Linked DNA regions of Geobacter metallireducens GS-15. The protein of the gene in region 1 binds, or shares a complex with, the protein of each later gene. Links are inferred from orthologs where the notes say so. Each region holds a gene or a part of one and is shown on either strand. Other genes may lie near its edges. The genes, in order: metK and groL.

Region 1 (15,676 bases):
AAGGCCGCCGAAGAAACTAACGACATGTACGCTGCCATTGACGCTGTCGTGGACAAGATCGAGCGCCAGCTCCGGCGGTATAAGGAGCGCCTTAAGAACCACAAGCCGGCCGTCGACAATCGAGCCCTCGAAGTGCAGAAGACCATCCTTACTGCCGAGAGTATCGACCAGCAGCAAGAGCCGGTTATTGTCCGCAGCAAGACCATAACCATCAAGCCGATGTCCGTCGAGGAGGCGGTTATGCAGATGGATCTCCTCCACAAGGACTTCCTCGTTTTCACCGATTCCACCACCGAAGTCATCAATGTCGTCTACCGTCGCAAGGACGGAAACTACGGTCTCATAGAGCCGTCGCGCAAATAAAGAAGGATGCGCCGCGCCGCTGATTTGATTCGCGTGCGCGGCGCCCTTCCCTTTGCCTTGCGGCGTGGAGGGAGATCAGCAGTTGAACACCATCAGCCTCTCAATCGAAGACCTCCTCAATGACACGGAGTACGGTCTCGACCTCTCCCTCGTTGCGGGAAGGGGAGGGGTCGGCCATCGTGTGTTCAGCTCTCGCATTCAGAAGCCGGGCCTGGCCCTCACCGGGTACACCGACCACCTCCATCCGGACCGGGTACAGGTGCTCGGGAATACCGAAATATCCTACTTGCGCCAGCTCCACGAGGAACTTGCTACGATTTTCGTCGACAAGTTCTGCGAATACCCTATTTCCTGCATCATCGTCACCAAGGGGCTTGATCCGCCCCAGTTCCTCAAGGATGCGGCCGAACGCGAAGCAATCCCCCTGCTGGTGACGCCACTTCAGTCGTCAACTTTTATCTCGCTCATTACAAAGTTTCTTGAGGAGCGGCTTCTCCCCACGACCCATATCCATGGTGTGCTCGTGGACGTTCTCGGCGTGGGCGTTCTGCTGCTGGGGAAAAGCGGCATCGGCAAGAGTGAGTGCGCTCTTGACTTGGTCATACGTGGTCACCGCCTCGTGGCAGACGACGTGGTGTTCGTGAAGAAGAAGATGCCGGCAGCCCTTGTTGGACAGGCTGCTGAGGCAATTCAGTATCACATCGAAATCAGGGGACTTGGCGTCCTCAACATCAAGAACCTTTTCGGCGTCTCCTCTATCCGTGAAAAAAAGATCATTGAGATGGTGATCGAGCTGGTTGAGTGGGACCCTCAGCAAGAATATGACCGTCTCGGCCTTGACGACGAAGTATATACCATTCTCGATCTGGAGCTCCCCTACATCAAGATTCCCGTCAGACCCGGACGCAACCTTACCTCCATCATCGAGGTGGCCGCCCGCAACCATCTCCTCAAGGGAATGGGTTACCACTCGGCCCGGGAGTTCCAGGAGAAGCTCCTGGCTCGGATGGAAAACCGTCCTCTTGGGGATGAGGTGGAGTAGCCGATGCGCGTTCTGGTAATCTCCGGTCTGTCCGGTTCGGGCAAGTCGACGGCGGTTCGCGTTCTGGAGGATGAGGGGTTTTTCTGCATCGACAATCTTCCGGTTCAGCTCTTTCCGACGATCATCGACCTGGTCAACAAAGCCCAGGAGACGGTGCCGGGGGTGGCTTTGGTCATGGACATCCGGGGGAGGGATTTTCTCAAGGGCTTCGAGAAGATCTTCCAGGAGATTGATGATGCCGGACACACCATTGAGATCATCTTTTTCGATGCAACCGACGAAGTTCTGATCCGGCGCTTCTCCGAGACCCGCCGGCGCCATCCCGCCCTGGAGAGCGGCTCGGTCCCCGAGGGCATTCGTTACGAACGCGAGCAATTGTCAGGGCTCCGACGCCTTGCCACCCTCGTCATCGACACGTCGGAGCTGAACGTCCATCAGCTCAAAGAGATGGTGCTGGCACGGGTGAAGGGAGAGGCCGGTGCCCGGAGGATGACGATCCATCTCCAGTCGTTCGGCTACCGGTACGGGATTCCCCTGGAGTCAGATCTGGTTATGGATGTCCGTTTCCTATCCAACCCGCATTTTGTGCCGGAGCTCAAACCCTTGTCGGGGCTGGACCCCGGCGTCCGGAACTTCGTTCTTGAAAAACCCGAGACTACCCAGTTTCTTGCCCGGTTCGAGGGGCTTCTCGAATATCTTCTTCCCGCCTATCAGCGGGAAGGAAAATCGTATCTTACAATCTCCATCGGCTGCACCGGCGGCAGACACCGTTCCGTCGCTCTTGTCGAAGAGCTCCGCCGATTCTTCGACCGCGCAGGCATTGCGGTGAAGGTGAGCCACAGGGATATGGAAAAGGGATGAAAAGATGATTGGATTGGTGCTCGTTACCCATGCCGGCCTTGCTGAGGAACTCCTCAGGGGGGCCGAGATGATCGTAGGACCCATTGAGTCCGCCGAAACCATCGGAATCCGGCCGGGAGATCAGGCTGATGCGATCATGGAGCGCATTGCAGAGGCCGTGAAACGTGTTTCCGTGGACGGTGCGCTTATCATGACGGACATGTTTGGCGGGACGCCGTCGAATATGAGTCTTTCCTTCCTCGAGGCCGACCGCATCGAGGTGTTGACCGGCGTGAATCTGCCGATGGTCATCAAGTTTGCTGCCGAGCGGGACCGGATAGCTGTTGCCGAACTGGCCACGTCCCTCAAGGAGTGCGGCCGCGAGAGTATCGCCGTGGCCGGAGATTATCTGAAATAACCGGGAACTACAGGGACTGAAATGCTCGACCAGGAATTCACCATCATCAACAAACTCGGTCTCCACGCACGGGCCTCGGCCCTTTTTGTCAAGACGGCAAGCCGTTTTCGCTCTGACATAAAGATTGTGCGAGAGGGGATCGAGGTGAACGGCAAGAGCATCATGGGGATCATGATGCTGGCCGCGGCCAAGGGAACACTTATCAGGGTGAAAATTGAGGGGGAGGACGAGGCGGAAGCAATGGCCGCCCTCGGAGAGCTTATAACCAATGGATTCGGCGAGGAATGAAACGAGGATTTTTCGCGGAATAGAAGCCTCGGCCGGCATCGCCATCGGCACGGCACGCTTGACCGACCGCAGTCGCGTGGCGGTCACCGAGGTTTCCATCGGCGATGAAGAGGTGGAACTGGAGTGCGCCCGCTTCCTCGCAGCGCTTCAGGATGCCCGGGAAGAGCTCCTTGCTGTCAAGGAGCATCTGGCGTCAAGCCGCGGTCCGGAACACCTCTATGTTGTCGATAGCCACCTTCTGATCCTTGAAGATGGGATGCTGACCCGTGGCACCCTTGATCTGATTGCCGGCGAGAAGATCAATGCCGAAGCTGCCCTCAAGCGTAACCTCCTAAAGTTCAAAGAATTCTTTTCCGCCATTGAAGATGAGTATCTGCGCGAACGGGCCGGTGATGTAGAAACCGTCGTCGAGCGTATCATGCGCGCCATGGTGGGAAAACGACAGGAGTGCATCGGCTCCATTGACGGTGGCAAGATCGTCATCGTCGCCCACGACCTCTCTCCAACCGACATTCTCCAGATCGACAAGAACAACGTTATCGGCTTCATAACTGATCTGGGGGGACGAACATCACACACCGCCATACTGGCCAGGGCACTGGAAATTCCTGCAGTCGTAGGTCTTGAAACGATTACCGGCGAAGACATCGACGGACTGCCGATAATCATCGATGGCACTGACGGGACGGTGGTCGTCAATCCCGACCAGGATACCTTTCGCGATTACCTGCGGCGCAAGCAACGTTACGACTATCTGGAGCAGGAATTTCTTAAACTGCGGGATCTCCCTGCCGAGACCATAGACGGCCATCGGATTTCACTCATGGGTAACATTGAGTTTGCCGAGGAGATCCCAACGCTCAAGGGTCACGGAGGTGAGGGGATCGGTCTTTACCGGACCGAGATGCTTTACATGAACCGCCAGGGACTTCCCGACGAAGAAGAGCAATACTTGGCCTACTCCGCAATCGTCGAAGCAATGGCACCTCTGCCGATAACCATTCGCACCCTCGACGTGGGGGGCGATAAACTCGCCACCGACCTCCATCTGGAAGACGAGATGAACCCGGCCCTGGGACTGCGCGCCATTCGTCTGTCTCTCCGTAAACCCGAGGTCTTCAAGACCCAGTTGCGGGCAATTCTGCGCGCCAGCGTACGGGGAAAAGTCCGGATATTCTTCCCGATGATTTCGGGGGTAGAGGAAGTGCGCGCCGCCAAGGCGATTCTGGAGGAAGCGAAAAATGAGCTCCGTGCTGAAGGAGTTCCCTTCGACAACGCCATTGATGTTGGCATCATGATCGAGATTCCGTCGGCTGTGCTCGTTGCCGACATTCTTGCCCGGGAGGTGGATTTCTTCAGCGTCGGCACCAATGACCTCATCCAGTACTCGTTGGCCATCGACCGAACCAATGAGCACCTGGCGCACCTCTATCAACCGATGCACCCCGCTGTTCTCCGATCTCTCCGGACGGTGGTCGATGCGGCCCATGCCGCCGGAATCCGCGCCTGCATGTGTGGCGAGGTGGCGGGCGAGTCACGCTATCTTCCCATACTCCTCGGTTTGGGGTTTGATGAACTGTCCATGACCGGCGTGTCGATTCCGCGAGTCAAGAAAGTCCTGCGCCGGGCCGTCAAGGCTGACGCCCAGTTGCTCGTCTCCCGGGCCTTCACTTTTTCCACCGCCGCCGAAGTGGAGGCCTTCCTGAACAGCGAGATTTCCGCACGGTTTTCCGAGAGTTTCGACTGATTTCTTCCCGTTTTCTTCCTTGACATCCGTTGCTGCCAGCTTATACAATTCACACCTTTGCAAATCATTGAGCAGGCCATTTTCACCAGCGAGGAGGAACGATCAGCGATGGAGATGAAGGACTATATTTTTACCTCCGAATCGGTTTCCGAGGGACATCCCGACAAGGTCGCGGATCAGGTGTCGGATTCCATTCTTGATGCGATTCTTGCACAGGATCCCAGGGCCCGCGTTGCCTGCGAAACCCTGGTAACTACCGGTATGGCGGTTATTGCCGGCGAGATCACCACGAGTGCCGTGGTGGACTATCCGAAGGTTGTCCGCGAGACCATCCGGGAGATCGGCTACAACGACTCGGCCATGGGGTTCGACTGGGAAACCTGCGCGGTGCTCGTTTCCATTGACAAACAGTCCCCTGACATCTCCCAGGGGGTCACGGAGGGCGAGGGGATGTTCAAGGAGCAGGGGGCCGGCGACCAGGGGCTCATGTTCGGCTATGCCTGCACCGAAACCCCCGAACTCATGCCGATGTCCATCACCTATGCCCACAAGCTGACCCAGAAGCTGGCCGAGGTGCGCAAGAACGGTGTGCTGGACTTCCTTCGTCCCGACTCCAAGTCCCAAGTCTCCGTCGAATATGTGGACGACAAGCCGGTGCGCGTCGATACGGTCGTCATCTCATCCCAGCATACGCCGGAGGTTTCCTACGAAGCCATCAAGGAAGGGATCATCGAGGAGGTCGTGAAGAAGATCATCCCGGCCCACCTCATGGACGAACGGACCCGCATGCTCATCAACCCCACCGGCCGCTTTGTCGTCGGCGGTCCCATGGGTGACTGCGGCCTGACCGGGCGCAAGATCATCGTCGACAGCTACGGCGGCCATGGTGCCCATGGCGGCGGCGCCTTCTCCGGCAAGGACCCCTCGAAAGTGGACCGCTCTGCCGCCTACATGGGGCGTTACGTTGCCAAGAACCTGGTAGCCGCCGGCCTGTGCGAGAAGTGCGAGGTTCAGGTAGCCTACGCCATCGGCGTTGCCGAGCCGGTTTCGGTCATGGTCGATACCGCCGGCACCGGCAAGATCTCCTCCAAGCGGATTGCCGAGATCGTCCGCGAGGTCTTCGACCTGCGGCCGCGCGCCATCATCGAGCAGCTGGACCTTCTCCGCCCCATTTATCGCAAGACCGCCGCTTACGGTCACTTTGGCCGTGAGCTGCCCGAGTTCACCTGGGAGCGGACCGACAAGGTGTATATGATCCGCCAGAAGGCGGGAATCTAGCGAGATAGTAAGATAGTAAGTAGCGAGATAGTAAAAAGGCCGGATGACTTTGCGTCACCCGGCCTTTTCTCCTTTTGTATCCTACTCCTTCACGATCTCACTATCTCGCTCCCTTTCCTGCTAAAGCGGTAGCCCAGTCCCCGAACGGTGTGAAAGTAGATCGGTCTGGCCGGGTTCGGCTCGAAGTATTTCCGGAGCCGTACGATGAAGTTGTCGAGGGTCCGGGTTTCGGTGTCGGAGGTGTATCCCCAGACGTTTTCCAGGATCTCCCGGCGGCTGATCGCCTCTCCCTCCCGCTGGAAGAAAAGGGAGAGCATCTTTACCTCCAGTTCCGTCAGATCGATTTCGCCCTGGGCGGTCCGGGCGTGATAGGAGAGGAGGAATACTTCGTTGTCGCCGAACCGGTAGGCTTCCTCCACCGGTTCCGGCCGGTACCAGGAGGAGCGCCGCAGCATCCCGCCGACCCTTAAGAGAAACTCGTTCAGGCTGAAAGGCTTGGTGAGGTAGTCGTCGGCGCCGCTTTGGAGCCCCGTGACCCGTGCCCCCTCATCGGAACGGGCGGTCAGGATCAGCACCGGCACGCGGCTGTCCATGGTGCGGATCCGTTCGCAGACCGCGAATCCGTCCATCCCCGGGAGCATGACATCGAGAATGATGAGGGCGAAGCGGTCGTAGGCAAGGCGCTCCAGGGCCTCTTCGCCGCTCTCCACGTGACTTACCCGGTATCCTTCCATTTCGAGGTTGAAACATATCCCCCGGGCCAGGTGCATCTCGTCTTCAACCAGGAGGATGTGGGGTTTTTCTTCGGTCATGGGGAGCCCCTCTTACGGCGGGGGAGGGGGAGGCTGATGATGAAGCTAGTCCCCTCTCCGATACCCGCGCTCGTGGCGGTTACGGTTCCGCCGTGCTCCTTTACCACTGACTTGACGATCCAGAGACCGAGGCCGGTCCCCCGGATGGCCTCGCCACTGCTGCGGATGCGGTAGAACTTTCGGAAGACATTCTTGAGGTCTTTCCGGTCTATCCCTTTGCCGTTGTCCTGGAAGGAGAGGGTGCAGCGGTTCCCATCCCGTTTCAGCGTTACGCGGATCTCCGGGGCACCGATGCTGTACAGGATCGCGTTCTCGAACAGGTTCCGCAGAACCGTTTCCATCCCCTCCACATCGATGGCCGCCGAAATCCCTTTTTCAATGTCGAGGATCACGTTCCCTCCCTCGGGGAGAACGTGGCGTTGCTGGTCCATGTACCGGGTCACCAGGGCGGAAAAATCCACCACCGGGTACTGGGAGGCACGGCGCCGCTGTTCAAGCTTGGCGACCATCAGGATATTGCTGGTGAGGTTGTCGAGCCGGTCGATATCCACGAGCATGGTATCGAGGAACCGTTCCAGCTTCTCGGGAGGAGGCTTGCGGAGACGGATCGTCTCAAGGTGGAGCTTGATGGAGGCCAAGGGCGACTTGAGCTCGTGGGTCGCCTGGGAGATGAAGTCCTTCTGTTCCAGGTTCAGGTTCGACTGGCGGCGCCAGTAGATGAAGATGACGTAGACCCCCACCAGGATGATGACGAGGAGTACGATCCCCTCCACGAGCACCGCCCAGTCGAAGCCGCGGCCCAGGAGTTCGGGGCGGTAGCGTTCGGCCAGTTCCCGGAACTCCTTGTGGCGACCCACGAACCAGGTGATCCAGAAAAAAACCAGGAGCCCCCAGACAACCTGGATGCCGATCAGGGCCATGAGGGGATTTACGAGTCTCTTCAGCCACTTCATGGTGTTTTGTGTAGCACCCCCCTGTCTCGTTTGCAAGGGAGGATTTCGTTTTACAAAAGTATTACACATGGAGTGGTTACGATTCTGCTATGGTTGCCGAGGTAAAACACACCGGTAAGGGAGGAATTTGATGGGACCGCTGAAGATCGGCAAGCATGAGGCAAGGTATCCGCTCATCCAGGGAGGGATGGGGGTTCGCATCTCAGGGTGGAGGCTTGCGGGGCACGTGGCCAGGTGCGGCGGCGTGGGGCTCGTGGCCACTGCCGGCATTACTCTCAACAGCGGCCTCTACACCGGTTCTAATTACCTCCAGTCCAATCCAGAGGCGCTTCGACAGGAGCTGCGCAAGGCTTACGAAGTTGCTCCCGACGGGGTAATCGGCGTTAACATCATGGTGGCGCTCGCCGATTATGAAGAGCTCGTCCAGGCTTCCATCGAGGGTGGCGCCAAGGTGATAGTCTGCGGAGCGGGTCTGCCCATGACGCTTCCCGGCCTTACCGCCCACGCCCCTGATGTGGCCATCGTACCGATCGTGTCCTCGCTTCGTGCTGCCCAGCTCATCGCCAAAAAGTGGGATAAAGGATACGGCCGTCTTCCCGATGCGGTTGTTGTGGAAGACCCCGACACCGCCGGCGGTCACCTGGGTGAAAAGCTGGAAAACATCGGTACCGGTGACTATGACCAGTACGGCACCATCCGGTCCATAAAGGAATTCTTCCGCTCCGAATACGGTAAAGAGATACCGATTATCGCCGCAGGGGGTATTTGGGACCGTGCCGACGTCCTCCACGCCATTGCCGAAGGGGCCGACGGTGTTCAGATGGCGAGCCGCTTCGTGCCGACGGTTGAGTGCGATGCCGAAGACGCCTACAAGCAGATGTACCTCGATTGCCGCAAGGAGGATATCGGCCTCATCATGAGCCCGGCGGGGCTTCCGGGGCGAGCCATCCTCAGCAATCAGGAGAATATAACTCTTTATGATGAGACAAACGCAACTTCCTGCAGCAATGCTTGCCTGAAGAAATGCTCCTACAAGGAAAGCGGCGAGCGGTTTTGCATCGTAAGTGCCCTCGACCGGGCCCAGCAGGGAGATGTGGAGTCGGGGCTCGTCTTCTGCGGTACCAACGCCTGGAAGGCCGACCGCATCACCACCGTTCAGGAAATCTTCGACGAGCTCTTCGCCGAGGAGGCCGGTCAGGCAGAAAAGGCCGCATAAGTCGTTTTCTTTGACGCACAGAGGAAAAGGGGTACCAGCAGGTGCCCCTTTTTTTTGTTGGAGCGGGAATTCGACTTTGACCCTGCAGTGCCATAGATGTTATAAAATTTCTTTGCCTGTTGCTGTGATACCAAATAACCATAACCAACGGAGGATACGATGTCGACAACCAGCACACCGACCGCGACGACTGCCGCGTTCACTGACTGCCACGTGAGGGATCTCTCCCTTGCCGCCTGGGGGCGCAAGGAGATGGTCATTGCCGAAACCGAGATGCCGGGCCTCATGGCCATCCGCGAGGAGTACGCCGCCAGCCAGCCCCTGAAGGGTGCCCGCATTGCCGGTTCGCTCCACATGACCATCCAGACCGCCATGCTCATCGAGACCCTGACGGCGCTGGGCGCCGAGGTGCGCTGGGCATCGTGCAACATCTTTTCCACCCAGGACCACGCCGCTGCCGCCATTGCCGCAGCCGGCATCCCGGTCTTCGCCTACAAGGGGGAATCCCTGGAGGAGTACTGGGAGTTCACTCACCGGATCTTCGAGTGGCACGACGGCGGCACTCCCAACATGATCCTGGACGACGGCGGCGACGCCACGCTGCTCCTGCACCTGGGGAGCGACGCCGAGAAGGATCCGTCGGTTGTGGCCAATCCCACCTGTGAAGAAGAGCAGTTCCTCTTCGCCGCCATCAAGAAGCGCCTTGCCGAAAAACCGGAGTGGTACTCGAAGACCGCCGCAGCCATCAAGGGGGTGACGGAAGAGACCACCACTGGCGTGCACCGGCTCTACCAGATGCACGAGAAAGGACGCCTCAAGTTCCCGGCAATCAACGTCAATGACTCGGTCACCAAGTCCAAGTTCGACAACATCTACGGTTGCCGCGAATCCCTGGTGGACGGCATCAAGCGGGCCACCGACGTGATGGTGGCCGGCAAGGTGGCCGTCATCTGCGGCTACGGCGAGGTTGGCAAGGGGTGCGCCCAGGCCATGCGCGGGCTCCAGGCCCAGGTATGGGTCACCGAGATCGACCCCATCTGCGCCCTCCAGGCCGCCATGGAAGGGTACAAGGTGGTCACCATGGAGTGGGCCGCCGACAAGGCCGACATCTTCGTTACCACCACCGGCAACATCAATGTCATCACCCATGACCACATGAAGGCCATGAAGCACAACGCCATTGTCTGCAACATCGGCCACTTCGACAACGAGATCGAGGTTGCGGCCCTCAAGCAATACCAGTGGGAGAACATCAAGCCCCAGGTGGACCACATCATCTTCCCCGACGGCAAGCGGATCATCCTCCTGGCAGAGGGGCGGCTCGTGAACCTGGGGTGCGCCACGGGGCACCCCTCCTACGTCATGTCCTCCTCCTTCGCCAACCAGACCTTGGCCCAGATGGAGCTCTTCTGCAATCCCGGCAAATACCCGGTCGGTGTTTACATGCTTCCCAAAGAGCTGGACGAGAAGGTGGCCCGGCTCCAGCTGAAGACCCTGGGCGCCATGCTCACGGAGCTCACCGAAGAGCAGGCCGCCTACATCGGCGTGCCGAAGGCGGGACCCTACAAGACCGATCATTACCGGTACTGATTGGTGCCGAAGTAAGAAGAAAGGCCGTCGGGAATGAATCCCGGCGGCCTTTCTGTTTTTGCATGCATCGTGCGAACTTACTGTTTCGCCACCAATCCCTTCAACTCTTCGATCAGCTCCGCCAGAAAATCATACCCCTTCTGCCAGAAGTGGGGATCGGCCAGGTCGATTCCCGCGGGCTTCACCGTGTCTGCCGGCGACAGGGAGCCGCCGCTTTCCAGGATTCCCACATAGGTGGGGATGAACGTTTCGCCGTCCTCCAGGTATTTGCGGTAGAGGGAAAGGACCAGAAGCTCCGCGAAAGTGTAGGAGTAGCAGTAGAAGCGGGCATGGATGAAGTGGGAGATGTAGCTCCACCCCCAGCGGTAGGGCTCGATCATCTCCACGGCGTCGCCGTAGAGCTTGCCGTTCTCCTCCCACCAGAGGTCACAGAGCCGTGATGAGGTCAGGAGCCCCTCCTTCCGCTCCTTGTGCATCCGTTCCTCGAAGCGGGTGAGGACGTTCTGGCGGAAGGTGGTGGCGATGATATCCTCGATCTTGGCGCAGAGAAGGGCGATCTTCACTTGCGGGTCGGATTCCCGTTCAAGAAGGAACCGGGTCAGGAGCATCTCGCCAAAGACCGACGCCGTTTCCGCCAGAGGAAGCGGTGCGTGGTAGTTGAGCATGGTCTGCTTCTGGGCCAGGACGAAGTGGAGCCCGTGCCCCAGTTCGTGGGCCAGGGTCGCCACGTCGCGCAGGTTGCCGGTGAAGTTCAGGAGCACATACGGGGAGAGGCTCGGCGTCATCCCCATGCAGAACGCGCCTCCTCCCTTGCCGGGGCGTGGCAGCACGTCAATACGCCGCTCGGCGAAAAAGGCGGCGCAGATGTCGCGGAAGCGGGGCTGGAAGGCACCATAGGCCTCCAGGACCAAGTCCCGGGCCTCCTCGAAGGTGTAATGGCGGTCCGTTTCGCCAGCCGGGGCGTAGACATCAGTATTTTTGAGCTTCGGAAGCCCCAGGAGCCGCGCCTTGAGGCGGAAATAGTCCCGGGCCAGGCCGTAGTTGGCCTCAGAGACATCCATGAGACGATTCACCACTTCTTCGGGGATTTCGTTCCCCAGGTTGGTGGGCTCCATGGGGTGGCGGTAGCTGCGGAGCTCCAATTCCTGGCCGTGGTCGAGAGCCACGGTGTTGAAGATGGCACCGAGGGCGATCCCCTCCTCCTCGTGGCGCCTGAGGAAGATGGCGAAGGCCCGCTCCCGCACTGTTGCGTCTGGATGATGGAGGAGCCCCAGGAGCTCCTCGCCGGTGAATTCCCGTTCTTCCCCGTCCAGTTCCATCCGGTAGCGGAAGGATGCCGACAGCTCGTCAAAGAGCCGGGTGAAGGCCTCGGCCCCCGTGAGGTTCTTCAGCTTCAGGAGCTGCTCCTCCCGCTCCGTGAGGGTGTGGGGCTTGAATTTGCGCACGCTCTCCAGGTAGTGGCGGTAGCCGGCCAAGCCACCGTCCGCGACAATCTCCGCGAAACCCCCGTCGGGGATCTCCATGATCTCCAGATCGAAGAAGAGGAGCTCACGCCCCATGAGGTTGCCGAACTCGGCAGTCCGTTGGGAGAGCTTCTTGTGCTCGTCGTTCCCGGCGTCGGCAGCGAAGAGGAGATGGGCGTAAAGCTGGGGTTTCACAAGAAGCTCCGTGAGGGCCTCGTAACGCCGGAGAGCTTCCAGAAGTCCGGCTGCATCGAGGGAGGCGACCTTCCCCAGGTAGGCTACCCGGAATGCTTTCGTCTCGGCGGCTCCTGAGGCGAGATCGGCTTCGAGTTCCGGTGCGTGTGCATGGTAGAGGGGATCGGTGTCCCAGAGCATGGCGGTGATGTCGGTAGTCATGGCAATCCTTTCAGGGAAAATGGGCGGTTGCGTTGCACTCCCATTCTGGATTACCACAGGGGAGGGAGAAATCAATAGCGTTTTTGAAAGGAAGGGGAGATACTTCGGGCTTCCGAGGATAATACATCCATGATCGAAGACCTGACCATTGAACTGCCCATCGACGGGACTCTCGATCTCCATACTTTCCGGCCCGGCGAGGTGAAGGATCTCGTCCCCGACTACCTGGCGGCCTGCCGCGAGCGGGGGATCTACTCGGTGCGGATCATCCACGGCAAGGGTACCGGAACTCTGCGCCGGACCGTCCACGCCATCCTGGAACGGCTTGACGTTGTGGCCTCGTTCCGGCTTGCGGGAGAGGATGCCGCGACGCTGGTGGAATTGTGGCGGGATCGTCCCTGACGGCACGGTGGCAGGAACATACTGAACGTTTTGTCAATGAGAAAGGCCCGCAAGATGCGGGCCTTTCGTCGTTCATGGTCAGTTGTTGCCGGTCAGGCGCATTCGGAATAGCCGCAGACCCGGCAGACGGCGCAGCCGCCTTCGTGCTCCACGATGCCGCCGCACTCGGGGCAGGCGCCCCGTTCAGGAGCCGCGGTTTCGAGCCCCACATCGTAGCCGGCAGCCTGCATGTGGGCCTGGATCGCCCTGGCCACGGCGTCGGCGCAGGAAAGAACCTTGTTGTCGCCGAAGCCCGCGGGGAGGTGGCAGGAGATGCCGAGAAGCTGCTTGATCACCTGCCGGGCCTGGACGCCGCTGCGCCAGGCGAGGGACACCATGCGGCCGATGGCCTCGCACTGGGAGGAGGCGCACCCGCCCGCCTTCCCCATGGTGGTGAAGAGCTCGAAAAGCCCGGCCTTGTCCTCGTTGACGGTGACATAGAGTGGGCCGCAGCCGGTCTGCATCTGGTAGGTCCATCCCTTGAGGGCCTTGGGACGGTCCCGCTTCACGGCCCGTTTCTCCTCCGTCTGGACAACTTTCTCCTTTTCCTCCTTGGCGCCTGTGGAGAGGACCTGCTCGTCCCGGGAGCCGTCGCGGTAGATGGTGACCCCCTTGCACTCCAGTTTGTAGGCCAGGCGGTAGACTTTCTCCACCTCTTCGATGGTGGCGGCGTTGGGGAAGTTGACCGTCTTGGAGACGGCGTTGTCGGTGTATTTCTGGAAGGCGGCCTGCATCTCGATGTGGTCTTCCGGGGTGATGTCGTGGGCGGTCACGAAGACCTTGCGGATATCCTCGGGAATCTCGGCCAGGTCGTGGACGGTGCCGTGCTGGGCGATCTTCTGCATGAGCTCCTCGGAATAGAAGCCCTGATCCCGGGCAATCTCCTCGAAAATGGGGTTTACCTCCACGAGGATGTTCTTGTCGAGGACCTGGCGCACGAAGGAGACTGCGAAGAGGGGTTCCACACCGCTGGATGCGTTGGCAATGATGGAGATGGTGCCGGTGGGGGCGATGGTGGTCACCGTGGCGTTGCGGATGGGGCCTTCTCCCGGCCGGTCAAAGGTGGAACCCACGAAGTTCGGGAACGCTCCCCGCACGGCGGCCAGTTCGCGGGAATAGGCGTGCCCCTCGTCGTTAATGAAACGCATCACCTTCTCGCCGAGGCTGATGGCCTCCGGGGAGCTGTAGGGGATCCCCAGGAGGATCAGCATGTCTGCCCACCCCATGACGCCGAGGCCGATCTTGCGGTTGGAGCGGGTCATGTCGTTGATCTGGGGGAGGGGGTAGTTGTTCACCTCGATGACGTTGTCCAGGAAGTGGACTCCCAGGCGGATGACCTCCCGCAGGCGCTTCCAGTCCACGTCGCCGTTATTCACCATCTTCCCCAGGTTGATGGAGCCCAGGTTGCATGACTCGTAGGGGAGGAGCGGCTGCTCGCCGCAGGGGTTGGTGGACTCGATCTCGCCGATGTGGGGAGTCGGGTTGTCCTTGTTGAGGCGGTCCAGGAAGATGATTCCCGGCTCGCCGTTTTTCCAGGCCTGCTTCACGATGCGGCTGAAGACCTTGCGGGCGTTGAGGGTCCCGCAGGGCTTCCCGTCACGGGGGTTGCGCAGATCGTAATCGGCGTCCCTCTCCACCGCCTCCATGAAGGCCTCGGTGAGCCCCACGGAGATGTTGAAGTTGTTGAGGTGCTTCTGGTCATCCTTGCACATGATGAAGTCCATGATATCCGGATGATCCACGCGGAGGATCCCCATGTTGGCGCCGCGCCGGGTTCCCCCCTGCTTGATGGTTTCGGTGGCGGCGTCGAAGACCCGCATGAACGAGATGGGGCCGCTGGAGATGCCCGAGGTGGAACGGACCACGTCGTTGGCCGGACGCAGCCGCGAGAAGGAAAAGCCGGTGCCGCCGCCGGACTTGTGGATGAGGGCCGTGTACTTGACCGCGTCGAAGATCTCCTCCATGGAGTCCCCCACAGGGAGGACGAAGCAGGCGGAGAGCTGGCCCAGCTCGCGCCCCGCGTTCATGAGGGTGGGGGAGTTGGGGAGGAACTCGAAGGAGGTCATCAGGTCGTAGAACTTCTGGGCCAGGGCCTTGGTGTCGGCCTTCTTGTCGAAATTACGGTCAGCAACGGCAATGGCCTCGGCCACGCGCCGGAACATGTCGGCGGGAGTTTCGAGGACTCTCCCGTCAGTGTCTCGCTTGAGGTATCGCTTCTCGAGCACGGTGCGGGCGTTCTTCGAAAGGCCGGGGATATCCACTGTCGTCTTCGTTTCTGCCATAATTTCCTCTCCTTGCGCAGTGTTTGGTGAATAATGCAGTATAAAGGCTGTTTGCCATATATGTTGTGGTGCCGCAAAAGAATATCCACAATATGTATGGCCTGTCAAGGGGTAAAAAAAAATGACCTAACGGGTTGATTCAACAAGGCATTACTCCATCGGCCGATTTGCTGTGTGTGCAGGTGGGGTGCTGGCAATTTACATCCCTGAGGTTTTGTGTTAGTTTTTTTCATTTTTCTGGCGGACGGAACAGACCATGGAACATAGCTTGAAATGCACCATTGAGCTGCTCGAAGAGGAAGTCAGCGCCCTCAGGGAGTTGATTGAGGTGGCGAGGATGGTGGTTTCCACCCTCGAACTTGATCAGGTCCTCCTGGAGATACTGACCAGCGCGATGCGCTTTGCCGACGCCTCCGCCGGAAGCATTGTCCTCTACGACACCGTTCAGGGGGGACTGACTCTCCACGCCCACCAGGGGTTTACCCCCGAATTCGTCTTGGCCGAGCGGTGGGAAATCCGCCCTGGAGGGGTCACTGAACGGGTTATC
Region 2 (15,711 bases), 1.4 Mb from region 1 along the record:
GCCCATCAGCAACATCGGGGCAAGCCTGGTGGAGGACCTCTTCGCCGTGGGCGGCTCCCTGATCGCCCTGACACACCCCCTTCTGATGCTGGGAGGGGTCGTGGTATTTCTCCTTGTCTTTGCCTTCCTCGCCCGCAAAATCGTGCATCTACTGATCGGCAGGTTCCGACGCCCCAGGGGCGACATGAATGCCCCATCGTGAGGTGATGCCCATCACTGGCGTCCGCCGCAACAAGGGCTCTCAGATGAACAGGAAGATCGATTCCACCTGGAGCCTGATGTCTTCAATGGCGTTGTCCAGGTCACGGAGGATCGTCTCAATGGCGTCTGCATCGATGCCGGGAAAGTGCCCGGCCATGCGGCACCACGCCGCGTATTCGGTCTCGCCCCCCTCGCTCACCTCATACCCGCCGTAGTCGATGCTCCGCCAGCGGCAGAACTGGTCAGCGACGGCGATGATGGAAACGAGGCCGGCATCATCCTGGGGAGCGTGGGTCGGCTCATGATGGTAGAGCATGGCATCAGTCACGAATTTCGGAACATTCCACCGTCTGCCGATGACGTGACCCACTTCGTTGTGGGTGGTGCCGAGCAACAGGGACTCGACCCCGTGGAAGGAATGCCCCTCTGCCTTGGCCTTCTGGGCGATCTGGGCAAACATCGGTTCGAGATAGTAGTTGAGGAATACCTCGCCGATGTCGTGGAGCAACCCGGCAATATACGCATTATCCGGTTCGGCGTAGCCGACCTTTTTGGCGATCCTCTTGGAGACCAGGGCGACGCCAAGGGCGTGGGACCAGAGTGTTGCCCGATCGATGACCCCCTTTCCTTCCCTGAACAGGTCGACGATCGAGCAGGTGTAGATGACCTCTTTGATGTGATCCAGCCCCAGGTATAGGATCGCCTCTTTCAGGGAGACGATGTTTTTCATGGTGCTGTAATAGGGAGAATTGGCCAGCCGCAGGAGCCTGATCGTCAGCACCTGGTCCATGAGGAGAAGGTCGAGAATTTCCTGAATATCCACCTCGGGGTCGTGAAGTTTTTGTACAATGCTGACAATAACCGTCGGGACGGTTGGAAGTTCGGGAATCGTGGCCAGCAACTCTTCGGCCCTGGCAATCCGGTTGTCGACATTCATGGGCTACCCTCCTGTGCCTGGTCCCTAACCTTTTGGACTCACAGCTCTTATCGGCATCCCCCGCCTCTTTCTTGAGAGGAAAACCGACCCTGCCCGCAGAGCGTCGAATGGCGCCGTAGCCACGCTGCCGCTCCGTGATACAATTATCAGGTTTGCGGGGCATGAACAGGTACCTTATCTTCTGCGTAACGAAACGGAGGGTACACACATGGAAGGTTCAAAGCGATTCGGGGAGACCTACCGCACGTGGGCAACGGGAGAGAAGACCGAGGGGATATGCGAGGTGTGCGGCGCGGAGTTGGAAATTGATCCGGAAAGTGGCGAGCAGTCGTGCCCGTCCTGCGACAATCCGGAGCCTTAGGATGCGCGTCGGAGGAACGTCTGTGCCCCATTTCCTTGCCACCAGGGAGTAACAACCGTCGTGAACCTCTTTCTGCTCGTCTTTTTCCTGGTCTACGGCGGCACTCACGCCTATTTCTTCGTCAAGGCGCGGGGGGCCTTCGGCTTCGGCCCATCCATAGGCACCCTCCTCGCTTTTTTCCTGGCGCTCATGGCCATCGCGCCGGTCCTCGTCCGTATCACCGAGCGGCAGGGGTGGGAATTCACAGCCTGCTTCCTGGCCTGGACCGGCTATCTCTGGATGGGCCTCCTCTTTTTCTTCTTTTCCGCATCTCTTGCCATGGATCTCTTTCACCTCGTTCTCAAGGGGGGAGGAACGCTCCTGCAGCGCGACCCGTCCCTCCTGATCATCGGAAGAAGGGCCGCCTTCGGCATCGCCGCAGCCTACGCAGTATTGGCATGCCTGTCGAGCTACATGGAGGCACGACACATCAGGTCCCGGCGGATCGTTATCCCCACCACGAAACTTCCCGCCACGATCCCGAAGCTGACGATAGCGCAAATTTCCGATGTCCATCTGGGTCTGATTGTACGGAAGGAACGGCTTGAGAATATCCTGGCCAGAGTCAGGGAGGCCAGGCCCGACATCGTCGTCTCGACGGGGGATCTGGTGGACGGCCAGATCAACGACCTGTCGGCTCTGGAGAAACCCCTGGCGGAGCTCTCGCCCCGGTACGGAAAGTTCGCGGTAACCGGCAACCACGAGGTTTACGTCGGTCTCGACCAGGCCATCGGTTTCACTCGCAGGGGAGGATTTACGGTCCTGCGGGGGGAGGGGGTGACCGCCGGGGGAGTGGTAAACATCGCCGGGGTCGACGACCCCGCAACCCCTTCGCCGCCCCATGCCGAACGGAACGCCCTGGCGGGACTTCCCGCCGACCGTTTCACCATCCTTCTCAAGCATCGCCCCCGGATCGACGGGGAGACCGTTGGACGCTTCGACCTCCAGCTCTCGGGCCACGTCCACGGCGGCCAACTCTTCCCCTTCGGGCTCCTGGTCCGTCTCTCCTATCCCTACATGGACGGCTTTTATCGGCTGGCGAACGGGTCAGCCCTCTCCGTGAGCCGCGGCAGCGGCACCTGGGGTCCGCCGCTCCGTTTCCTGGCCCCCCCCGAGGTTACCATCATCGAGTTGATCCCCTTCGGCTGAAGAAGGGGCTAGCCGTTCATCAGGTGCTGCCGTACGCCTTGGCCAGGTCGTTGTCGATGGCGTAGATGCAGACCTCCTTGGCGCCGTTCTTGGTGTAGCGGAACTTGCTGCAGAGGTTGTTGACGAGGAAGGTGACGTCGTCGCGGATCCGCTTGTCGTAGGTCTTGAACTCCTCTTTCCCGAAATCCTTGATGGCGCGGCGGAAGTTGACGTTCTCCAGGAAGGGGTCCAGGGCCTTCTCCTTCAGGTTGAAGACATATTTGTCGAACAAAGTCCGGTAGAGACGGGTAGCGGTGATTCCCTTCCCCTCGAAGAGGATCTCCTGGGCCAGGGTGTGGGCGGCGTACTCCCGCTGGATCTCTTTCCTGAACGCGAGACGCTGCGCCCGGTCGCGGCCATTGGCCCCCAGAAGACGGCTCTCGATCCCCTCGAAGAATGACTCGCTGATGTGGAGCTTGTCCCTGGTCCAGGTACAGGTTTCGTCCACCTCGGGCTCGAAGTTGATGGCAAAGAGGTAGTTCTGAACGTCCCGGGAGATCTGCTCCTCGTTGTAGTAGTAGAGAGATTCCTTCACCTCCTGGAGAATGGTGAAATTGTAGAGTCCCCTGAGGGCGTCGAGGAAGCCGTTGGGGAGCTGCTTCCCCAGCTCCGGGTGGACCTTGGTGAAGAAGGCGATGAGGATGGTCATGGTGATCAGCTTGTCCTTGCGGGCAAAGGTGGAATAGAACTCGCCGAAGATCTTCAGGGCGTCGCGCCCCGAAAAGCCCCTGTGCCCCTCGTTCTCCCCCTCGGAGATGATCTGGCGCCGCCGCTTGGCAGTGAGGCGCTTGCGGTCCTCCTCCGAAAGCCAGGGGGGGATGAACCCGGTATAGATCTCCATCTTGAGAAGCTGGAGGTTGAAATCGCAGAAGGTGCTGTAGCGGTGGGGCTCGGGGATCCACTCGTGCATGGCGAAGGAGCGTTCGTCCATGCGCGACGCGATGATGATCCGGGCGAAGTTGTGGAGGACCCGGGGCAGGAAGCTGTGGTCGATGTGCTTGCCGAAGGTGTTACGGTAGATCTCCACCTCGGTGTTGAGGTCCAGCACGTAGGGTATCTTGATGTACTCGATCCGGTCCAGGAACGACTGATACCCCTCGATGTTGCTCTTGTCCTCGGGGTTCATGAGGGCCAGGAACAGGGAGTCGACGTTCTCCTCCAGGTCGTCCACCTTGTGTACCCCTTCACTCACGATGTTGTGGAGCTCGATGAGCCGGTCGGTGTTGTGCCCTTTGATGTCCATGAGGGAGTAAATGCCGTTGTTGGTCTTGGCATACTCGGAGAAGAGGTACTTCACCAGGTTGCTGTCCTTGAGAATGGCGTTGATCCGGCTCTGGAGCATCTCGTTGGTGAAGACGCTGTTGCGCATCGGCTTGTCGCCGGGGTTGAAGACGCTGACCCCCTCGCCGAGGCGCCGGTTGAAACGGTAGGGGCGGGCGTGGAGCATGCCGAGGACCGCCGCCGGGCTTTTCAGCCGGGCCAGGAGCGCCTGGTAGAGGGAGCTGCAGATGGTGCAGGGGGTGTCGCGGAAGAGCCACTCGTACTCCTTCTCGGTGAAGAGACGCCACTTCATCTCGTCGTTCTTGAACAGGTCGTCGAAGAACTGGCGCCTGAGCTGCTTCGGGATCACGAGGAGGGGATTGTCGTGGGAGGGGCAGGGGATCTCCACGTAGTCATCCCCCGGATGGAGGGCGTGCTCCGCCGCCAGGAGCTCATCCTGACTGAAGTCGTGCTCCTCCAGGAGCTTGGAAAGCTTGTCGAGAAAAACTGCTGTCTCGTGCCGGGTGAACCCCCCGAATGCCTGGCGGTCCAAACGCCAGACCGCCTCGTAGCGTATTCCCGCGTCGGTATTGACGTAGTTCTCGAACTTCAGGAGCAGGTTGTTGAGGAAGGTGCTCTTGCCGCTTCCTGGCGGCCCCTCGAAAACATAGATCTTGTTCTGGAGGGAACCCCGTTTCAGGGCCTCCACAAGCCCCACGAACCGGTTGGCGAAGAGGCGGTCGGCGAAGAAGGGATGGTCGGTCCCCTCCACGAAGAGGCGACGGCAGTCATAGGGGATGAAATGGATCGATTCGGGGTCGTCGGGATACTCGTCGGCGCCGATGTCGATGTGGCTCATGACCATGTCATGGAAGACCTGGAAAACGTTGCGGATGACCCGCGTGGGATTGGCCACGAGAATCTTCAGGAACTCCTCGAAGGGAATGGGGGCTAGGTGCTCCCATTCGTTCGCGCTCCGGTCCATGTGATGTAATGCCCTGCTTATGGTGTCCATGGGTCTGTTCCGCTCACACGAGAGTCTTGGAAAGTGTCCGGTTTTCCATGGTGTAGACGTGCCGACGCCAGTGGATCTTCGGCGCTTCCCCTTCGCCGCGGGGCGCGCCCGCTTCCCGGGGAGGAGCCGACGCCACTTCGCTGGTCTCCAGCTTCACCGGTCCCCCCCAGAGGAATTCTATCCCCAGCATGGTGTTGGCGATAAAGTCCGGGATCAGCGGTTTCCCCTCGAAGAGATGGTTGAGGTAGAGGGTCTTCCCCCCCCCTTTTGCCCGGTCCACCTCAATGCGGGGTGGATGGTAGAGGGATTCCAGGAGCATGCCCCGGTATTCCTCGGCCTTACGGCTCTTGACGTAGTACTGCCACGCCGTCCGCTCCGCATTCAGGCGCTTCCCCACCACGAAGAGGTTGTGGCGGTTGACGAAGTCCTGGTCCACGTAGGTGTTGATGAAGGTGAAGTCGCAGAGGTTTTCCCGCACCGCGAAGATAACGTCGCGCCCCGTGCCGGTGGCCCGGTCGAACTCCTTCCGGGCATGGCTGTCGGCAAGCCGCTGGTACTCCAGGGAGAGCCGCCCCTGATCGCCCCCCTCCTCGATCTGCTGGAAGAGCCGCATTCCGATGGCATAGGGATTGAGCCCCACCCGGTGGAGGCAGGTGACCCCCGAGTGGACCCGTGCGAAGTCCACCTCGTGCCCCTTGATCCGGTCGTCGGTGAGAAAGAGGGTCTCGTGCCAGTAGCTGGCCCACCCCTCGTTCATGATCTTGGTCCGGATCTGGGGCTGGAAGTAGACCGATGTGGAGCGGATCACCTCCAGCACCGACTTCATCCACAGGTTTTCGTCCTGGTTCAGGAACTCCGAATGCTCCATGAGGAACTGGAGAAGATCGAGCCGCTCCTCCTTCTTCTCCCGGGTTCCCTTGAGATAGAACGCCTCGAACTCCGGATTCTTCGCCACCACGTCGGCAAAGAAGCTCTCCTCGCACAGCTCACCCACTTCCCGCCTGCAGCGGTTGTAGCGCTCGATCTCCTTCACGTACTCGGCGGTCTTCACCCCCTTGACCTCCTGGAGGAAGACGTCGAAGTAGTAGTCAAGCCGCTTGGAAAAGGGGGGGCGGTCCTGCCGGAAGAGGTGGGAGAGCCCGTCAAAGTACCCCACCAGATTGTCAATGGCGCGGGCGAACTCGATGACGTAGTCGACCCACCGGCCGTGCTCGGAGCGCAACCGCGCGATGAGCCGCTTGTCGGCCAGGGCCTTCCCGGTCAGGTCGTATTCCCAGGTATGGCGGAAGTAGAGGTTGTTCTGGAAGAAGTCGATGTGGGCCAGGACGTGGTAGAAGATCATCACGTTCAGCCAGTCGGGATTGTTGTCGTTGTAAAAGGAGATGGGAGGGCGGGTGTTGATGACCGTCTCGTAGGGGTTGCTGGGGTAGAGTTCGTACTTTCCCTTTTCCCTGAGCAGTTCCACGTCATGGACCCAGTAGTCGTAGAGGGTCGGGATCATCACCTTCGGGTGAAGCTCCAGCATGTCCCGGTTGGTGACGATGTACTCCAGGGTCTCGTCGGAGAAGCGCAAGCCGGCGTCGCGAGCGCGCTCCTTGCACCCTTCCATGATGCTCTTGGTATGTTGATCGATGAGTTCCATATTCAGGTCTATGGAGGGGCGCCGCTTGCTGCGCCCTTGCATCCGGTGACGGGCGCGGCAAGCAGCGCCCCTACCCTATGACACCTAAGAAATCAAACGTTTTATCCCATCGATAATCCGCGTCTCGTCGGCATCCTCTCCCATCACATCCATGCGCAAAAACTCCGGCTTTTCATCCAGGAGCCCCGACCCCTTCAGGTACCGCTCCACCTCGGTGGCCCCGCGGGAGCCGTAGGCGTTATGCTCGGCGATGGTGATCCCCACCCGGTTGGTGTAGGTGAGCATCCGCCGCAGTTCGGGAATGGTCTCCTCGCCGTTGGTGTCCCAGTCGTCGCCGTCGGTGCCGTGGAAGACGTAGATGTTGTAATCCTTGGCAAGGCTCTCCTGCTCCACGATGTCGTTCACCATCTTGTAGGCCGCCGCCACCCTCGTTCCCCCGGCAACCCGGAGGTTGTAGTAGGTGTAGAAGTCGGGGACCTCCCGGGCGTCGTTGTCATGGAGGACGAAGCGGGTCTCCACCTGCCTGGCGAACTGGTAGAGGAGCCAGCTGTAGATGAGCACGTGCTGGGAGCAGATCACCTCCGACGCCTTCCCCTCCATGGATCCGGAATAGTCGCGGACGAAGAAGACGAGGGCCTGGGACTCGTACTCCAGTTCCCGGGAGAGGATCCGGAAGATTCGGTCCCGGGGGTCGATGAGGAGGCGGGTCGTGTCGATGTTGGTCACATCATCGATGTTCCCCAGGGCGATGTTGGTCTCGATGACCCGCTTGAGGGTCTGCTTCTTTTCGAGGATCTGGCCGAAGCCCCGGTTGCGGTCGGTGAGGTCGTAGGTGTAGTGGGAGAGGGAGCTCTTCTTCCCCTTTTCCTTCAGGTTCGGCAGATTGAACCGCTCCGTCAGAATCCGCCCCAGGTCGTAGGCCGATGACTCCAGTTCATGCCCCTCGCCGCCACCGTGCCCCGCGGTGCCGCTTCCCGCCCCCTGCTCGGGGCGGACCGGCTGCTCGCCAAGGATATCCCCTTCCGCCTCGTCGCCGGTCCCCCCCATGGGTTCCTCCTCTTCGGGAGGAGTGGGGGCCCGGTCGTGCATGAACTTCTCTTCCACCGTGGTGGGAACCACCACGAACTTCTCCTGTTTCCCCTTACCCGGCTTGATGAGCTTGCCGATCCGGATCTTGCGCGGAAAGCCGTCCTCTTCCCGGAGCCGGTCCCGCTCCAGAAGTTCATCCAGGGAGCGAATCCGGGTGGTGTAGGACCCTTCAGGCCCGGGGGCAAGGGAGGAGATGTCCCATATTTTAAAGATTTTGGAGTCTTCGTTTTTCATGTTGGTTTCAGACCGTATAGAAACGTGGATTGTTCGCAAGGTCAAGGCGATCGAATGATTGCGCGGAGGCGTAGCAGCGCTACGCCGCACAAGCAATTATGAAGATCAACGCAGAGATTGCGGAAAAGCCGCGTTTCTATCTAGATCTCGTCTTCCTGCGTGCAGAAGTACTCTATGGTCTTCTGGGCGCAGGTCCGGCAGTAGCCCAGCTTCTTCAGCATGGTGTCAACCATCCGGTCGTAGAGCTTCTGGTTCTCCTCGTTGGTCCGGTTGGCCAGGGCGCCGATGAGGCTCCCGGCACCGGCGATGTCGCTCTTGAGCCGCACATCGGTCACCGCCTTCACCAACTCCAGGTTGTCCATGAAGTCGTAGGTGGAATCCACCGATATCTTCTGGCCGTAGATCTTGCGAATGGAGGTGCGGAAGCTCTCCCGCTGCTCGTCGGTCTTGAGGCCAAGCCGGTCCTCCACGTTCTTCACGTAGCGCTCATCGATCTTCAGGGCCTTCAGCTCGCCGGTCTGGGGATCCTTGTACTTCCACATCCGGTCGGGGCCGAGACTCTCCGCGTCGATGCCGATGATCATGTTCACGTAGTTCATGACGTCCTTCTTGACGGCGTAAGGCTCGTCCATGTAGGCGTTGAACATCTCAGTCATGATCCGCTCGCGGTAGAGCCCCTTGGCTATCTTCAGGTCCTCCAGATACTTGGCCCGGTCGTTCTGGTCGGGGACATAATCGAGAACGATCCGCTCCAGGGACTTGAACACGTCGTAGGCCACCATGCAGCGCCCCTCGTTGGTTTCCGAGCTCTCCACGAGGAGTTGCACGGCCCGCCCCAGGTTCCGCTGGCCGAGCCCCTTCTGGCCAAAGCGCTTGGTGACGTCCTGCTCCTGGCTGAGGATGTCCACCACCTCGGCCAGGGTCTTGAGGCTCTTCTCCCCGGCGATCTCGCCGGCGGCCAACTTCATGGCCTCGATGGGGGTGAGCTTCTCGGAGCGGGGAAGCCGCGTGAGCACCACCCCCACGCAGGCGGCGTAGTTCAGGTTCGGGTCCTGGTGGAGCTCCTCCCGGTTCAGGGTGGTCTTGGTCTCGCCGCCGATGGCGTAGGTGGTGAGCTGCTCCTGCATCCGGTAGTTGGTGTTGTGGGAGACGTAGCAGATGCGGCAGCGGTCGATAATGGGAGCCTCTTCCTTCTCGGAGAGGTACCGGTTGAACTCGGCGTTGTTGCTGGTGGCGATGATGAGGGTGTCGATGGGCCAGCGGTAGCCGTCGATCTCGATGACCCGGTTCTGGATGACCCCCAGGTAGACCTGCACCAGATCCTTCTTGTTCTTGTAGATCTCGTCGGAGAAGTGGATGCCGCCGCCGGCCACCCGAGCCAGGGCGCCGCGGCGGAGATCGAAGCGGTAGGGGTTGTTGATGTCGGTGATGTGGAGAAGCCGCTGGATCGACTCCTCACCCAGAAGGTCCACGGCGCTGGAGGTGATCTTGTCCTTGGCCGCGTATTTGCCGGTGACGGTTCCGAGGGTCTCGGTTAGGGGGACCGGAATCACCTCGATGAACTTCAGCATCTCTTCGATGTTGCCGCCGGTGAAGGTGCGAATGTCGTTGAGGATGTAGCTGGAGCAGGCCCCCAGGGGACGGTAGTTGTCGGCCAGGCGCTGCAGCTCCTTGTCGGTGAAGCCGAACTCCCGGGCCAGGAACTCCGTGGCCTCGTCCCGTGACTCGAAGAGGTTCATGGCGAGCACCATGGGATCCTCGTAGGTCTGGGACTCGATAATGTCGATCTTCCCGTAGCTCCCCAGCTGCGCCATCCCCGTGTAACGGAAGGAATGTCGCCGGTTCTCGGGCTTCGACAGGAACTCCCGGTAGCGGCCGCAGACATACTCCACGAAGAAGGTCTTGCCGTTGCCCGGCTCTCCCACCAGGACGAAAGCCATCTCCTTGGAGGAGCCCCCCTCGGCCGCGTCCTTCACGAAGGAGACGAAGCTGTTTATCTCGTCGTACATGCCGACGGGGTGCTTGCGGCCGGTGCGGAAGATCCGGAAATCGTAGGTGGTGCGGCCGTTGACCACAACCTTGTCGACCCCCTGCTCCAGGATCATCCGAGTCACCCCCTGGAAGGCATTCTCGAAGCGGAGTTTCCCCTCCTTGACCGCAGCGATGTGATCGCGAAGCGTCACGGTGCCGGTACCGTTCATCGTTTTCTCCCCCCTCGGAACGCGGGCAGGCGAAGAGCGTCTTCACCAGCCCGAAAAGTGCGGGTCGCGGGGCAACCCTTGGCGCCAATTAAGTATACACATTTTTTCGGGCAGCCAAGGCCGGCACAGCATTTTTTTCTCGATGATATATGCTGCCATTCCAGAGCGTTATGTTTTAACCACTCTATAGAAACGGGATGGCAAAAGGCCGGAAACAGAAAAAGGGGAAAGACCGAAGTCCTTCCCCTTTTCATGTTCAACCGGAATGAGCCGGAATGATTTACATCATGCCGCCCATGCCACCCATTCCGCCCATGCCGCCGGGCATTGCCGGCATGGCAGCCTCTTCCTTCGGCTTGTCGGCAATCATGGCCTCGGTGGTCAGCATGAGGCCGGCCACGGAAGCGGCATTCTGCAGGGCCGAACGGGAAACCTTGGTCGGGTCGATGATGCCGGCCGCGATCATGTCCACGTACTCGTCATCGGCAGCGTTGAAGCCAAAGGCGTCTTTGCCGTTCTTCACCTTATCGACGACGATGGAGCCGTCAACGCCGGCGTTCTGGGCGATCTGGCGAATCGGCTCCTCAAGGGCGCGCTTGATGAGGGTAACGCCAAACTGCTGCTCTGCCGGGAGGCTGATACCTTCAAGGGCGCCGAGGGAACGGATATAGGCAACGCCGCCGCCGGGGACGATCCCTTCGTCAACGGCTGCGCGGGTGGCGTGGAGGGCGTCCTCGACCCGTGCCTTCTTCTCTTTCATCTCGGTTTCGGTGGCGGCACCGACCTTGATGACGGCAACGCCGCCCACGAGCTTGGCCAGGCGCTCCTGGAGCTTCTCGCGGTCATAGTCGCTGCTGGTTTCTTCGATCTGGGCACGAATCTGCTTCACGCGGCCCTGGATATCGGCTTCAGAACCGTCGCCGTCAATAATGGTGGTGTTGTCCTTGTCGATGGTGACCCGCTTGGCAGTGCCGAGCATGTCGAAGGTGGCGTTCTCGAGCTTGAAGCCGAGCTCTTCGGAAATCACCTTGCCGCCGGTGAGAACGGCGATGTCTTCCAGCATGGCCTTGCGGCGGTCGCCGAAGCCCGGAGCCTTCACGGCGCAGATGTTGAGGACGCCGCGCAGCTTGTTGACAACCAGGGTGGCCAGAGCCTCGCCCTCGATGTCCTCGGCGATGATCAGCAGCGGACGGCCGCTCTTGGCGGTCTGCTCAAGGATCGGGAGCAGGTCCTTCATGTTGGAGATCTTCTTGTCGTGGATCAGGATGTTGGCGTTCTCGAGGGAAGCTTCCATGCGCTCCGGATCGGTTACGAAGTAGGGGGAGAGGTAGCCGCGGTCGAACTGCATCCCCTCGACGGTCTCAAGGCTGGTTTCCATGGCCTTGGCCTCCTCGACGGTGATGACCCCTTCCTTGCCGACCTTCTCCATGGCCTCGGCGATGATGCCGCCGATGGTCTTGTCGTTGTTGGCGGAGATGGTGCCGACCTGGGCGATCTCCTTGTGGTCCTTGATCGGCTTGGATATCTTCTGGAGCTCGGCCACGATGGTCTCAACGGCGCTGTCGATGCCGCGCTTGATCTCCATGGGGTTGTGGCCGGCGGCCACCAGCTTGGAGCCCTGGCGGTAGATGGCCTGGGCGAGAACCGTGGCGGTGGTGGTGCCGTCGCCGGCAACGTCGGAGGTCTTGGAGGCGACTTCCTTCACCAGCTGGGCGCCCATGTTCTCGAACTTGTCCTCCAGCTCAATTTCCTTGGCAACGGTGACGCCGTCCTTGGTGATGAGCGGGGAGCCGAACGACTTCTCGATGATGACGTTGCGTCCCTTGGGGCCGAGGGTCACCTTGACCGCGTCAGCAAGAGTATTGACACCTTTCAGGATGGCGTTGCGCCCTTCCTGATCGAACTTGATAATCTTTGCCATGTTACTCGTTCCTCCCTATTTAATCTTCGTCTTCGTATGTTGTTATCTATGCTGTTTCATGGCACGGCCAAAGGCTCCGGATGGACCTTCGGCGAAGCCGGCCACTCTATTCGATGACGCCGAGGATGTCGTCTTCCCTCATAATCAGGAAGTCTTCGCCCTCGACCTTGATGTCGGTGCCGGCGTACTTGCCGAAGAGCACCTTGTCGCCCACCTTCAGGTCGATGGGGATCACCTTGCCGTCTTCGGTCTTCTTGCCATTGCCGACGGCCACGATCTCGCCGCGCTGGGGCTTCTCCTTGGCGGTGTCGGGGATGAAGATCCCTCCGGCGGTAACTTGCTCCTCCTCGATTCTCTTCACGAGGATGCGGTCCTGCAACGGTCTGAGTTTCATCTGCAGCTTCTCCTTTCTTTCATGAGTATGCTCACGTGATTTCATCGAAAAAAATTAGCACTCGATACAGCTGAGTGCTAACGCGAAGTAACTATAGTCACCCCCCGGGCAAAAATCAAGGTCATTTGCAAAAAAAATTTCAGGGGGAAGAAGACACGGGGGGACGTAGCGGCGCCATGGCGGCAAGTACCTTCTGGGAGAGGTCCCGGGCAAGATCCCGGGCAAGGCGGCCCCGCTCCCGGTCGATGGTGGAGCGGTCATGGTCGAAGAAGCTCTCCATGGGAACGAAGATCTCCACCGACGGGATGCTCCTCCCGGGCTCATGGACGTAAACGCGGGCCTTGACCCGGATATTGGTGGAACAGCACCCCGAGTCCTCCACATAACTCCAGATGTCGCCGGAGATGTAGTACTGGCGGGCGAGCCAGCCGGGATCCACCGCACTCACCTCGTCCTTGAGGATGGCGAAGGAGCGGATCCCGGTCTCGCGCCGGCGGCCGTTGAGCTGGTCCACAAAATCGTTGAAGACCGTGGCGGAGAACTCCTCGGGTACCAGGGCGCCGCCAAAGGGGACCACATAGGCGGTTTCCACATCGGAGGCGGGGCGGAAGGAGGGGGAGACGCTGATCTGGGTTTTTGGCCCGCAGCCGGCCAGCACCATGAAGACGATGGCGAGAAGCGCCGTAAAGACAAGCGCGCGCGTCAATCTGCAGCAAAAGCTCACCATTTCCGCTTCGCCATCTCTTCCTGGTAGAATTTCTGGTAGAGGACCTCGTACTCCCGGCTCCCCGGCACCTTGGCCTGGGCGTAGGAGGCAAGCTTCTTCCGGACGGCGGCATCCACCTCGCCGGTCACCGCGAAGAAGGAGGAGATCGCCTCCTTGATGCACTGCAGCGAGCGCCGCTCATCAGGGAAATCGGCCAGGTCGTCCTTCCAGAGCCGGTCCTGGATCCGATGGGCCAGATGGGATATGCGGTCTTCGGAAATGCTCATGGTTTCGTGCTCCGTGCCGGCGGGCCAGGGTCAGATGACGATCCCCTTCTCCTTGGCCAGCCGCTCCTTGATCATCTTCAGCATCTTGTGCCGGTCGATGCCGACGCCCCCCCCCATGGAGCGCAGGGTCTGCTCCAGGAGGCGCTCGGCCTCCCGCTCCAGATCCTCTTCCCCCTTGGCATCGGAGGCAACGGCTTTTTTAATCCGGTCGAGGACGACCCCCCGCTCGGCCTTGAGGTTTATGAGCCCCGCGGTGATGAGCCGTTCCAGCACCTGCTCCGCGAGCCGGGCGATCTGCGCTTCCTTGAGCTTCATGGGTCCTCCCGATGCTCCGTCACGTCGTGGCCCGGTCATTGCGGCCGGGGAATCCATTCTACCCATTGCCGGCGAAAAAGCAAGGCACCGTTGACCCCCGTGTCCCCCTCTGGTATCGTTGCTCCGATGAGACGACTGCAATCTTGGAAAAGGAGGGGCGCGTGCTGATCGTCATGATCCACAAGGCTGGTCCGAAACAGATCGAGGCAGTTGTGAAGGCGGTGGAAACCATGGGGCTTACGGCGGCGCCGATTCCGGGGAGCGAGCGGACCGCCATCGGGGTCCTCGGCAACAAAGGGTACGTGGATGACACCACCATCAGGGACCTCCCCGGCGTCCAGGAAGTGATCCACGTCTCCAAGCCCTACAAGCTCGTCTCCCGCGACTTCCATCCCCGCAACACCATCGTGAAGGTCTGTGGCATCTCCATCGGCGAGGGGAAACGGCCGGTGGTGGTGGCCGGCCCCTGCGCGGTGGAAGGGGAGGAGCAGATCCTGAAGACCGCCCGGGCCGTCAAGAAGGCTGGGGCGGATCTTCTCCGTGGAGGGGCGTTCAAGCCCCGCACCGGCCCCCATACCTTCCAGGGAATGCGGGAAGAGGGCCTGAAGCTCCTGGCCAAGGCCCGGGAGGCAACAGGACTTCCCATCGTCACCGAAGTCATGAGTCCCGACACGGTGGGGCTCGTGGCGGAATACGCCGACCTCCTCCAGGTGGGTGCCCGCAACATGCAGAATTTCGAACTCCTCAAGGAGCTTGGCCGCATCCAGAAGCCGGTCCTGCTCAAGCGGGGCATGAGCGCAACCATCGAAGAATTCCTGGCCGCCGCCGAATACATCCTGGCCGAGGGAAACCCCCACGTGATCCTCTGCGAGCGGGGGATCAGGACCTTTGAGACCGCCACCCGCAACACCCTGGACCTGGCGGTGGTTCCCCTCATCCGGGAGATGTCCCACCTGCCGGTCATGGTGGACCCTTCCCACGCCACGGGAAAGCGGAGCCTCGTGGCCCCCATGGCCAAGGCGGCACTGGTGGCCGGAGCCCACGGCGTCCTGATTGAAGTCCATCCGGAGCCGGACAAGGCCCTCTCCGACGGTCCCCAATCCCTGACCTTCCACGGCTTTGATCTGCTCATGGAGGAAATCAGGCGCCTGAACGCATTCCTCGGGGTCGACGACGGTGGAGAAAAAGCCCCTTGATTTATCCGGGAGAGGAGGCTAAACTAGCTACAAATATTAGAATTCTCTCTGCCATGCGCGTCAGGCTGATATGCCCCAGCGGAACATTTACGTAAGACGGGGGTTCTTTCTACCGTGGTGTGCTGCCCCATCATGTGGGATTTGCCTGAAGCGGTACAGAGCCTGCCACCTGTAAGGAACTCGCTGTGAGGCCCTTACAAGCCAACGGCATGGTGGAGGGATTATCAATAGAGGGGGAGCGCATCAAGCGTTCCCCCTCTTTTTGTGCCGAAACTTTTTCAGTAGACCGAGTGTTGGTTGTGCTCCCTCAGGATTGCCGTAAAGAGGGGATTATGGTCCGACCGTGAAACGGAGAGGGCCATCTCAACCTCGGTTATCCTCCCCCTGATGTCCCGTATTTTCCGGGAAGTCGTCTCACCAACCAATCCCCCCGTCCCGTCGCGCAGGTATGCCGAGATCCCCTCCCGCACCCCGTCGCCGTCGGCCAGGAAGGTGTAGATCGATGCCCCGAGGAGTTCACCTTTGGGCAGCCCGAAGAGGTCCTCAGCGCGACGATTGGTGATGATGAGTTTGCCGTCGGCCAGGAAGGTGACAATGGCCGACTGGGCCATCTCCAGGACATTGCGGTAGCGGTCCTCGGACTCTAGCCGTTGGCGGGTCTTGAGGTCCAACTCCTCCATCATGCCGTTGAAGGCGGCCACGAGTTCGCCGATCTCGTCCCGGGA

What was found.
Region 2: the proteins of metK (region 1) and groL are in contact, whole or in part, in a cryo-EM structure (PDB 8P4O), measured with the Escherichia coli proteins. The link is inferred for Geobacter metallireducens GS-15 from one-to-one orthologs.

Annotation. Positions count from the first base shown.
Region 1 is NC_007517.1:1,445,139-1,460,814, forward strand. The notes cover bases 4,066-6,891. They hold metK (methionine adenosyltransferase), read left to right. Parts: upstream 4,066-4,806; coding sequence 4,807-5,976; downstream 5,977-6,891. Other genes in these bases: ptsP (phosphoenolpyruvate--protein phosphotransferase), read left to right, coding at 4,066-4,698; GMET_RS06500 (response regulator transcription factor), read right to left, coding at 6,066-6,788; GMET_RS06505 (sensor histidine kinase), read right to left, coding at 6,785-6,891. Outside these bases: hpf (ribosome hibernation-promoting factor, HPF/YfiA family), read left to right, coding at 1-363; hprK (HPr(Ser) kinase/phosphatase), read left to right, coding at 446-1,405; RNase adapter RapZ, read left to right, coding at 1,409-2,266; GMET_RS06480 (PTS sugar transporter subunit IIA), read left to right, coding at 2,271-2,663; GMET_RS06485 (HPr family phosphocarrier protein), read left to right, coding at 2,685-2,951; more of ptsP, read left to right, coding at 2,932-4,065; more of GMET_RS06505, read right to left, coding at 6,892-7,741; GMET_RS06510 (NAD(P)H-dependent flavin oxidoreductase), read left to right, coding at 7,869-8,957; ahcY (adenosylhomocysteinase), read left to right, coding at 9,117-10,547; GMET_RS06520 (M3 family oligoendopeptidase), read right to left, coding at 10,625-12,406; GMET_RS06525 (Smr/MutS family protein), read left to right, coding at 12,536-12,808; GMET_RS06530 (vitamin B12-dependent ribonucleotide reductase), read right to left, coding at 12,901-15,129; GMET_RS06535 (sensor domain-containing diguanylate cyclase), read left to right, coding at 15,386-15,676. UniProt on the Escherichia coli protein: Catalyzes the formation of S-adenosylmethionine (AdoMet) from methionine and ATP.
Region 2 is NC_007517.1:31,125-46,835, reverse strand. Bases 9,769-12,629 are described here. They hold groL (chaperonin GroEL), read right to left. Parts: upstream 12,089-12,629; coding sequence 10,448-12,088; downstream 9,769-10,447. Other genes in these bases: GMET_RS00135 (hypothetical protein), read right to left, coding at 12,622-12,629; groES (co-chaperone GroES), read right to left, coding at 12,195-12,482; GMET_RS00150 (serine protein kinase PrkA), read right to left, coding at 9,769-10,167. Outside these bases: GMET_RS00180 (DUF4126 domain-containing protein), read left to right, coding at 1-202; GMET_RS00175 (HDOD domain-containing protein), read right to left, coding at 242-1,138; GMET_RS18680 (hypothetical protein), read left to right, coding at 1,347-1,499; GMET_RS00170 (metallophosphoesterase), read left to right, coding at 1,560-2,687; GMET_RS00165 (serine protein kinase PrkA), read right to left, coding at 2,707-5,001; GMET_RS00160 (SpoVR family protein), read right to left, coding at 5,015-6,643; GMET_RS00155 (DUF444 family protein), read right to left, coding at 6,728-8,056; more of GMET_RS00150, read right to left, coding at 8,107-9,768; more of GMET_RS00135, read right to left, coding at 12,630-13,188; aroF (3-deoxy-7-phosphoheptulonate synthase), read left to right, coding at 13,952-14,986; GMET_RS00115 (Tll0287-like domain-containing protein), read right to left, coding at 15,265-15,711.